DNA from 2 places in the Ensifer sp. SL37 genome. Region 1 is predicted to be linked to the other one. Evidence: riboswitches for the same ligand, from Rfam matches in the RefSeq annotation. Region 1 holds a riboswitch; the other holds the start of a gene.
What was found. Region 1 has a riboswitch for S-adenosylmethionine ahead of OVA00_RS16750 (O-succinylhomoserine sulfhydrylase). Riboswitches for the same ligand answer to the same signal wherever they lie in the genome.
Positions count from the first base shown of each region.

Region 2: linked by a shared signal. The riboswitch ahead of metA (homoserine O-acetyltransferase MetA) and the one ahead of OVA00_RS16750 (O-succinylhomoserine sulfhydrylase) in region 1 are both predicted to bind S-adenosylmethionine.

Region 1 is NZ_JAPPRN010000006.1:948,388-953,629, reverse strand. It holds gene argF (ornithine carbamoyltransferase) at 32-949, shown strand; gene OVA00_RS16765 (Hsp33 family molecular chaperone) at 1,248-2,237, shown strand; gene apaG (Co2+/Mg2+ efflux protein ApaG) at 2,296-2,688, opposite strand; gene OVA00_RS16755 (hypothetical protein) at 2,687-2,860, shown strand; gene OVA00_RS16750 (O-succinylhomoserine sulfhydrylase) at 2,916-4,100, opposite strand; SAM riboswitch at 4,145-4,223, opposite strand; gene OVA00_RS16745 (2'-deoxycytidine 5'-triphosphate deaminase) at 4,298-5,242, shown strand, end outside.
Region 2 is NZ_JAPPRN010000006.1:1,684,998-1,690,239, reverse strand. It holds gene OVA00_RS20265 (AAA family ATPase) at 12-851, shown strand; gene OVA00_RS20260 (NUDIX hydrolase) at 848-1,291, shown strand; SAM riboswitch at 1,529-1,606, shown strand; gene metA (homoserine O-acetyltransferase MetA) at 1,668-2,594, shown strand; gene OVA00_RS20250 (vWA domain-containing protein) at 2,601-3,785, shown strand; gene OVA00_RS20245 (aldose epimerase family protein) at 4,049-5,065, shown strand; tRNA gene OVA00_RS20240 (tRNA-Gly) at 5,232-5,242, opposite strand, start outside.

The DNA.
Region 1 (5,242 bases):
GGACCGATTTTTCAGACAGGAACCGAGTACGATGGCAGGCACCAGACATTTTCTCGATCTTTCGGCCATGACGGCCGCCGACCTCCGGACGATCATCGACGATGCGCGCGTCCGAAAGGCGGCGACCAAGGCCGGAACTGCCGAGAAGCCGCTCGCCGGCAAGATGCTGGCGATGATCTTCGAAAAGCCCTCCACCCGCACCCGCGTTTCCTTCGATGTCGGCATGCGCCAGCTCGGCGGCGAAACCCTGTTTCTGTCGGGCACCGAAATGCAGCTCGGCCGCGCCGAGACGATCGGCGACACGGCCAAGGTGCTCTCACGTTACGTCGACGCCATCATGATCCGCACCACCGACCATCGCCGCCTTCTGGAACTGGCCGAGCATGCGACGGTCCCCGTCATCAACGGCCTGACCGACGATACGCACCCCTGCCAGATCATGGCCGATATCCTGACCTTCGAGGAGCATCGCGGTCCGGTAAAGGGCAAGACGATTGCCTGGACCGGCGACGGCAATAACGTGCTGCATTCGCTGATCGAAGGTTCTGCCCGCTTCGGATACCGCATGAACATGGCCGTGCCGCTCGGTTCCGAGCCGCAGGACAAGTTCCTGAACTGGGCGCACAACAATGGCGGCGAGGTCCTTTTGTGTCATGACGCCGAACAGGCCGTCGCCGACGCCAATTGCGTCGTGACCGACACCTGGATCTCGATGAACCAGGAACATCGCGCCCGCGGGCACAACGTCTTCCAGCCCTACCAGGTCAATGAAGCGCTGATGAAGCGTGCGGCCTCCGATGCGCTGTTCATGCACTGCTTGCCGGCGCACCGCGGCGAAGAGGTCACCGACGAGGTGATCGACGGCCCGCAGTCGGTGGTCTTCGACGAGGCGGAAAACCGGCTGCACGCACAGAAGTCGGTCATTGCCTGGTGCATGGGGCTCGTCTGAGCCGGCTGCCCGGTCGCGCGCGACGGCGAAGAGGCTTCAGTGCGCTCCGCCGAGCGTGCGCCATATAGGGGCGTGTTCACCGCACTTGACATTGTCCACGTGCGACACGATTTAGGCGGCATACGGGCGCTCCTGAAAGTAGTGAGCGCGCAACCGTCGAGGTGGTGCGTTGCTATGGCGGCGGCACATACCTGGTGGACAATCCGTTTATCGCGGGATCAACTGAGACAGCGAGCACGTTGCGCGGGGATAGCAATATCTCTGGTGCAGCTTGGTGGCTGAAGGCAAGGAGCAAGACATGACTGACATGACGCCAGGGCTTGGTGAGTTCGACTTTGCCGGTGACGATCACGTCGTGCCTTTCCAGGTGGAAGGCCTCGACGTGCGCGGCCGCGCCGTGCAGCTCGGCCCCATGCTGGACGCAATCCTCGAGCGCCACAACTATCCGCTTCCGGTCGCGCGTCTGGTTGCTGAAACCGTTGTACTCACCGTGTTGCTCGGGACCTCGCTGAAGTTTGAAGGCAAGCTGATCGTCCAGACTCAGGGCGATGGCCCTGTCGATCTGGTGGTCGCTGATTTCTCGACGCCGGATCGCGTGCGCGCCTATGCCCGCTACGATCAGGAAGCGCTTGCCGCTGCCGAAAAGGACGGCCGAACCCTTTCGCACGAGCTGCTCGGAAAGGGCGTGCTCGCCTTCACCATCGACCAGGGCGCCCATACCCAGCGTTACCAGGGTATCGTTGCGCTCGACGGAGCGACGCTGGAAGAAATCGCCGGCGTCTATTTCCGGCAGTCGGAGCAGATCCCGACCAAGGTGCGCCTTGGCGTGGCCGAGCTTCTCGATCGCGACGAAAACGGCAAGCCGCGCCATCGCTGGCGCGCCGGCGGCATGGTCGCCCAGTTCCTGCCGGAAGCGCCGGAACGCATGCGCCAGCCCGACCTTTCCGGCGGTGATGGCGATGATGGTGAAAGCGCGTTCGGGGACGACGATCTCTGGGCCGAAGCCAAGGTGATGGTCGAAACGATCGACATGGACGAGTTGACCGATCCGATGGTCGGAACCGAGCGGCTGCTCTATCGCCTGTTCCACGAGCGCGGCGTCCGCGTCTACGAACCGCAGGCGGTCTACGACCGTTGCAGCTGCTCGCGCGAGAAGCTTCAGTCGGTGTTGTCCAATCTGAGCACGGACGACCTCGAAAGCACCATCGACGATGGCGAAGTCAAGGTGACCTGCGAGTTCTGCTCGACGACCTATCGCTTCGAAGCAAGCGAGGTGCGCCCGCAGTAGCGGGCGCTTCCGGCCGACTGGCCGCGATTTAGAGCGACGCTAGTCCGAAGGACGCGCTTCAGTTCAGGGTGCGCACGAGCCCGGGTGAATCGAGCGAGAAGGCGGGGATGGCAACGTTGAAGGTCTCTCCGCCTTCCGATTCCATGCTGTAGTGGCCGAACATGACGCCTGAGGGCGTATCCAGAGGGCATCCGGACGAATACTCATAGGTATCGCCGGGATTGAGCAGCGGCTGCTCGCCGATGACGCCCGGACCGCTGACCTCGTCGACTTGCCCGTTCTCATCGGTAATGTGCCAGTAGCGCGTCATCAACCGCACGGACGCGTCCGAGTGGTTTGAGATGACGATGCGATAGCCCCAGACATAGCGGCCGTCATCGGGATCCGACTGCTCTTCGAGATAGTACGGCTCCACCGTAACTTCTATGTCGCGGGTCAAAGCGCGATACATGGGCATCACCTTGCTTCAGGTCTTTCAGGGTATTCTACAGCAAGATGGTTTCGTCAAGAATAACGGCAAGATTGTGCGATCCCATGATGGGACGGATGGCCGTGCTGACGCGATCGAGCGGGTGAAACGTGCCTGGCACCTTGGCGCCGCGCCGCCGGAAACCATCTCGTGACGGCCGGCAAGGGGCGTCGGCCGCCGTTGATCACGGCGGCCGTGTCTTCGTAAAATCAGGCCTTCACGGCCTTCAGCGCGCGGGCGAAATCTTCCACCACATCGTCGCTGTCCTCGATGCCGGCCGAGAAGCGCACGGTTCCGGCGGAAATGCCGAGCTCTTCGCGGGCCTCGTCGGTCAGGTTCTTGTGCGTGGTCGTTCCCGGATGGGTGATCAGGCTCTTGCTGTCGCCGAGGTTGTTGGAGATGCGCACGATCTCCAGCGCATTCTGCAGCGCGAAGGCTGCATCCTTGCCGCCCTTCAGTTCGAAGGCGACGAGCGTCGATCCGCCGGTCATCTGCTTGGCGATGATGTCGGCCTGCGGATGATCCTTGCGGCCAGGATAGATGACCTTGGCGACCTGCGGCTGTTCTGCCAGGAAGTCGGCCACGCGGCGGGCCGTTTCCGTCTGCTGACGCACGCGTAGCGGCAGCGTCTCGATGCCCTTCAGCAGCGTCCAGGCGTTGAACGGCGACATCGCCGGGCCGGTGTGGCGGAAGTAGTCGTGCAGGTGCTCGTTGATCCATTCCTTGTCGGAAAGCACGACACCGCCGAGGCAACGGCCCTGACCGTCGATATGCTTGGTGGCGGAATAGACGACGATATGGGCGCCGAGTTCCAGCGGCTTCTGGAAGAGCGGCGTCGCAAAGACGTTATCGACGACGACCTTGGCGCCGATCTGGTTGGCGAGCTTGGCAACGCCGGCAATGTCGATGACTTCGAGCGTCGGGTTGGTCGGGCTTTCGAGGAAGAAGACCTTGGTGTTCTTCTGGATCGCCTTTTCCCAGTTGGCGAGGTCGCGTCCGTCGACCAGCGTGCACTCGATGCCGTATTTCGGCGCCAGCGTCTCGACCACCCAGCGGCAGGAGCCGAAGAGGGCGCGGGCGGCGACGATGTGGTCGCCGGCCTTCAGCTGGCAGAGAATGGCGGCGGTGACGGCAGCCATGCCCGATGCCGTGGCGCGCGCATCCTCGGCGCCTTCCAGCATGCACATGCGCTTTTCAAACATGTCGTTGGTCGGGCTACCGTAGCGGGCGTAGATGAAGCCTTCGGTCTCGCCCTTGAAACGAGCTTCCGCAGCTTCCGACGTCTCGTAGACAAAGCCCTGGGTAAGGAAGATCGCCTCGGAGGTCTCTCCGTGCTGGGAACGGGTGGTCCCGCCATGGACCAGTTGCGTTGCGGGGCGCCAGTTTTTGCTCATGTGACGGTCACTTTCAAAAACAAAAAAACCGGCCGCGTGAAGGGCCGGTTTGACACCCGGCCTTTTTAGCTACTTGTTTAACGTGGCTGCAAGCCGACCGGCCAAATCACCACGGGATAAAGCTTCAATACTGCCAGGGTACGCTTGCGTCAATTCCCGGAGTTTGGTTTTGTCTCGCAACTGAAAAGAGGACTGCAATGGGCCGCGACACTGGGATTTTGGCCGATCGCGCGATCGCCGCGCTGTTAGAATCGGGACGCCTCAAAAGCGAGAAGCCGCTGGATGACGATCAGATCCAGCCGGCAAGCCTCGACCTGCGCCTAGGCTCGAAGGCTTTCCGCGTCCGCGCAAGCTTCATGCCGGGTCCGTCTCACCTCGTTGCCGACAAGCTCGACCGGCTGAAGCTGCACGTCGTCGATCTGACCGATGGCGCGGTGCTGGAAACGGGCTGCGTCTACATCGTGCCGCTGATGGAAAGCCTGGAACTGCCTGAGGGCATGTCGGCCTCGGCCAACCCGAAAAGCTCGACCGGTCGCCTCGACATCTTCACCCGCGTCATCACTGATCGCGCCCAGGAATTCGACAAGATCCCGGCCGGCTACAGCGGTCCGCTCTATCTCGAAATCAGCCCGCGCACCTTCCCGATCGTCGTGCGCCGCGGCTCGCGCCTGTCGCAGATCCGCTTCCGCATGGGCCAGTCTATCCTGTCGGAGCAGGAACTGCAGGCGCTGCACGAGAGCGACGTGCTGGTGGCGAGCGACAAGCCGAACGTCAGCGGCGGCGGCATCGCGCTGTCGATCGATCTGAAGGGCACCGGGCCGGAAGGCCTGATCGGCTATCGCGGCAAGCATCACACCGCCGTCATCGACGTCGACAAGAAAGCGCAGCACGCGATCTTCGATTTCTGGGAGCCACTCTACAGCCGTGGCCGCGACGAACTGATCCTCGATCCGGATGAGTTCTACATTCTCGTCTCGCGCGAGGCGGTGCATGTTCCACCGCTTTATGCGGCCGAGATGACGCCGTTCGATCCGCTGGTCGGCGAGTTTCGCGTGCATTATGCCGGCTTCTTCGATCCGGGTTTCGGCCATGCCTCGGCCGGCGGCACGGGCAGCCGAGCCGTGCTCGAAGTGCGCAGCCAC
Region 2 (5,242 bases), 740 kb from region 1:
GGAAGACGCCCATGCAATTTCAAGGCACCGCCGACTATATCGCCGACAAGGACCTGATGATCGCCGTCAACGCCGCGATCCGGCTGGAGCGCCCACTGCTGGTCAAGGGCGAGCCCGGCACCGGCAAGACCGAGCTTGCCCGCCAGATCGCTGCCGCACTTGGCCTCGAACTCATCGAATGGAGCGTCAAGTCGACGACCAAGGCACAGCAAGGCCTCTATGAATATGACGCCGTGTCGCGGCTGCGCGACAGCCAGCTCGGCGACGAGCGTGTCAACGAGGTCCGGAACTATATCCGCAAGGGCAAGCTCTGGCAGGCCTTCGAGGCCGATCGCCGCGTGGTGCTTCTGATCGACGAGATAGACAAGGCCGACATCGAGTTTCCGAACGACCTGTTGCAGGAGCTCGACCGCATGGAATTCCATGTCTACGAGACCGGCGAGATGATCGGCGCGCGTCACCGGCCGATCGTCATCATCACCTCCAACAACGAGAAGGAGCTGCCGGACGCGTTTCTGCGCCGCTGCTTCTTCCACTATATCCGCTTCCCCGATGCAGACACGCTCGCCCGCATCGTCGAGGTGCATTATCCCGGCATCCGCAAGACGCTGCTTTCGGCGGCGCTCGCCGCCTTCTACGACATCCGCCAGGTGCCGGGGCTGAAGAAGAAGCCCTCCACGTCAGAGGCGCTCGACTGGATCCGCCTGCTCGTCGCCGACGAGGTCGATCCGGCCGACCTCAGGGCCGATGCCAAGACCATGTTGCCGAAGCTGCATGGTGCGCTCCTGAAGAACGAACAAGACGTGCACCTCTTCGAGCGCCTCGCCTTCATGGCCCGCCGCGACGGATGAGGCCGGACGCGCACAAGGTCCTGATCTACGCCACGTGGCAGAACCGCCTGCTGGTCTTCGACGAGCCGGATTTCCCAGACATCGAGCTGCAGGTACCCGGCGGTACGATGGAACCAGGCGAAAGCCCGGAGACATCGGCTCAGCGGGAATTCATCGAGGAAACCGGGCTGACGCCGCCGGAAGCACTCACCCATCTCGTCACGCAGGACTACCACTACCCGAAGGACGGCAGGACGATCTGTCATCGGCGGCACTACTTCCACATCGCCCTTGCCGGCGAGCAACGGCAGACCTGGATACATCAGGAAATGACGCCCTTTGGCGGCGGTGACCCGATCCGCTTTCGTTTCTTCTGGCTCGGTATCGATCAGGCTGACCGCCGGCTGGGTTATGGCATGCGGGATGCTCTAAGCTTGCTGCAGGCTCCCCCCTCACCCTGACCCTCTCCCCGCGGGCGGGGAGAGGGGACGAGGACGACGGCTGCCCCCAAGCCGAGACGTGCCGACAGCGAACCCGGCTACCAAGATGGGCCGAACGGCCACTGAGCTTAGCTCGTGGAACGATCGGGTGCGGCAAGGCCGCTTCTCCCCGCCAGCGGGGGTCGCGGCAGCGGGATGAGGGGCAGCCGCCCCCTACGCGAATCGTTTTTCTTGACCCCCGCGGCCCACTCGCGCTATCAAATTCTCCGTGGTGATTTGGCCGGCCGGCTTGCAGCCACGTTAAACAAGTCGCTAAAGGGCCGAGGAAAGTTGGATTTCCGAGGACCGGTCGCGATCAATCGCCGCCGGTTTTTTTGTATTGATCGAGTGGAAGCCCATGCCCATCAAGATTCCCGATACGCTGCCCGCCTTCGAAACCCTCGCGCATGAGGGCGTGCGGGTGATGACCGAGACCGTGGCGATCCGTCAGGATATCCGCCCGCTCCAGATCGGGCTCCTGAACCTCATGCCGAACAAGATCAAGACAGAGATCCAGATGGCGCGCCTGATCGGCGCTTCGCCGCTGCAGGTGGAACTGTCGCTGGTGCGCATCGGCGCTCACCGCGCCAAGAACACCTCGGAAGATCACCTGCTCTCCTTCTACGAGACCTGGGAAGAAGTGCAGGGCCGCAAGTTCGACGGTTTCATCATCACCGGCGCCCCGGTCGAGACGCTCGAATACGAAGACGTCACCTATTGGGACGAGCTGAAGCGTATCCTCGACTGGACCGAGACCAACGTGCATTCGACGCTCAACGTCTGCTGGGGCGCGATGGCGGCGATCTATCACTTCCACAACGTGCCGAAGTATCCGCTGAAGGAAAAAGCCTTCGGCGTCTACCGCCACCAGAACCTCAACCGCTCCTCCGTCTACCTCAACGGCTTCTCCGACGATTTCGCCGTCCCCGTTTCGCGCTGGACCGAAGTGCGCCGCGCCGACATCGACAAGGTGCCGAGCCTCGAAATTCTGATGGAATCGAAGGAGATGGGCGTCTGCCTCGTGCACGAGAAAAAGGGCAACCGGCTCTACATGTTCAACCACGTGGAGTATGATTCGACCTCGCTGTCGGACGAATACTTCCGCGACGTGGATGCGGGCGTGCCGATCAAGATGCCGCACGACTATTTCCCGCACAACGATTCGACCCTGCCGCCGCAGAACCGCTGGCGCAGCCATGCGCATCTCTTCTTCGGTAACTGGATCAACGAGATGTACCAGACGACGCCCTACGATCTCGCGGAGATCGGCACCGGGAAAAGCTGAGGTCAGATGTTCATTCCCTTCTTCCTCGAACTCAAGGCAGCGAAGGTCCCGGTCACGCTCCGGGAATTCCTGTCCTTGATCGAGGGGATGGAGGCGGGCATCGCCACCTTCGACGTCGAAGCCTTCTACTATCTGGCGCGCACGGCACTGGTGAAGGACGAACGCCATATCGACCGCTTCGACCGGGTGTTCCAGCACTGCTTTTCGGGTCTCGAAGCAGTCAACCCGATGGAAGCGAGCGAAGAGGCCGTCATCCCCGAGGATTGGCTGCGCAAGCTCGCAGAGAAGCATCTGAGCGAGGAAGAAAAACGCCTGACCGAGGCACTCGGCGGCTTCGACAAGCTGATGGAGACCTTGCGCCAGCGGCTGCAGGAGCAAAAGGGCCGCCATCAGGGCGGCTCAAAATGGATCGGTACCGCCGGCACCTCGCCCTTCGGCGCCTATGGCTACAATCCCGAGGGTGTGCGGATCGGCCAGGACCAGTCGCGCCACCGCCGCGCCGTCAAGGTTTGGGACCGGCGCGAGTTCAAGGATTATGACGACACGATCGAGCTCGGCACGCGCAACATCAAAGTGGCCCTGAAGCGGCTCCGGCGCTGGGTGCGCCAGGGTGCCGCCGACGAACTCGACCTCTCCGGCACGATCCGCGCCACCGCCGAACACGGCTATCTCGACGTGGTGACGAGGCCGGAACGCCGCAATGCGGTGAAGCTTCTGATGTTCTTCGATATCGGCGGATCGATGGACGATCATATCCGCATCGTCGAGGAGTTGTTTTCAGCGGCTCGCAGCGAGTTCCGCCATATGGAGCATTTCTACTTCCACAATTGCGTCTACGAGGGCCTGTGGAAGGACAATCGCCGCCGCCGTGTCGACATTACCCGTACGACGGAAGTGCTGCGCACCTACGGCGGGGACTATCGCGCCATCTTCGTCGGCGACGCTTCGATGAGCCCCTATGAAGTCAGCCACCCCGGCGGCTCGGTCGAGCACTGGAACGACGAGGCGGGCGCCCTCTGGCTCTCTCGTCTGACGGCACATTTTCCGCGCTCCATCTGGCTCAATCCCGTGCCCGAACAGCACTGGGGCTATACCCAGTCGATCACGATGGTGAAGGGCCTGTTCGAGGGACGAATGTTCCCCTTGACGCTCGCCGGCCTGCAGGAGGCCACCAAGCAGCTGTCGCGCTGACATGTCTGCCGAGAGGTCGCTATAGCACCTTGAATAGCTGGATGTTTTTGCTCTCAGGCCGGAGACGGCGCCAGGCCGCATTTAGTATGATTTTCCGGTTGCCGTGCCTTTGGAAATGACGCAGGTTGCTGCGATCGCACCGTTGCATGTTTCCTTGGATCCTAACCGAGCCAAGGACAAAACATGCAGCAATTCAAAAGTGTACGGCGACCTTTGTGCGTCTGGGGAGACGCGCAGCGCTGTAGTGGGAGCCAGCGGTGAATATGCATCAGAACACGGAAATCTTCGGCCACCTGCCATCCGGCGAGCCGGTCCATCGTGTGGTGCTCTCCGGTGGCGGCCTCACCGCCCATGTCTTGACCTGGGGCTCGGTGATCCAGGACCTTCGCCTGGAAGGCCATGAGCCGCCGCTTGTGCTCGGTTTCACCGATCTCGAAAGCTACCTCGCCCACTCGCCCTATCTCGGCGCCACGCCTGGACGCTGCGCCAATCGCATCGGCAACGGCCGCTTCACGCTCGATGGCGAGGCCTACCAGCTCGAACTGAACGAGAAGGGCGTCACGCATCTGCACGGCGGCAGCGACAATATCGGCAAGCGCAACTGGACGATCGTAAAGCAGACGCCCGACAGCATCACGCTCGCCATTACCGACCCGGATGGCCGCGCCGGTTATCCCGGCAATTGCAAGGTCACCTGCACCTACCAGCTGAAGCCCGGCGGCGTCTTGAGCGTCGTCTACGAGAGCGAGACCGACCGAGCGACGCTCGCCAATGTCTGCCAGCACAGCTATTTCAATCTCGACGGCAGCGCCGACGCCCTCGGCCACGACATCATGATCGCCGCCGACCACTATCTGCCCACCAGCGAACACCAGGTGCCGACGGGCGAGATCCGCCCGGTCGAGGGCACTGCCTTCGATCTGCGGGAAATGACGCGGCTCAGCCGCCAGACCGAAGGCGAGCGTATCGCCTACGACCATAATTTCTGCCTTTCGAACGAACGCATGGCGAAACATTCGGTGGCGCTAGCTCGCAGCATCGATTCGGGTGTCACGATGGAAGTGCTGACGACCGAGCCCGGCGTGCAGCTCTATACCGGCGCAAAGCTGAACATCCCCGTCCCCGGCCTCGAGGGCCGCCGTTACGGCGCCTTTGCCGGCTTCTGTCTCGAAACCCAGATCTGGCCGGATGCGGCCAACCACGCCAGCTTCCCGAACGCGGTACTTCGCCCCGGCGAGATCCGCCGGCAGGAGACGGACTATGTGTTCATGAAGAGCTGAGCGCGGAAACGGCGACCGGCTTTACCAACAAAGGCAAAATGCAAAAGGAGCCGTCTCGGCGGTCCGAACCACATGGTGCGGACGGCACTGTCTGCGCATGGAATGCCTGACGGCAAATGCCGTTTCATTTCAGAAATGACTGTGAAATGAAGTGGTTGGGAGAAATTGGAGCGGGTG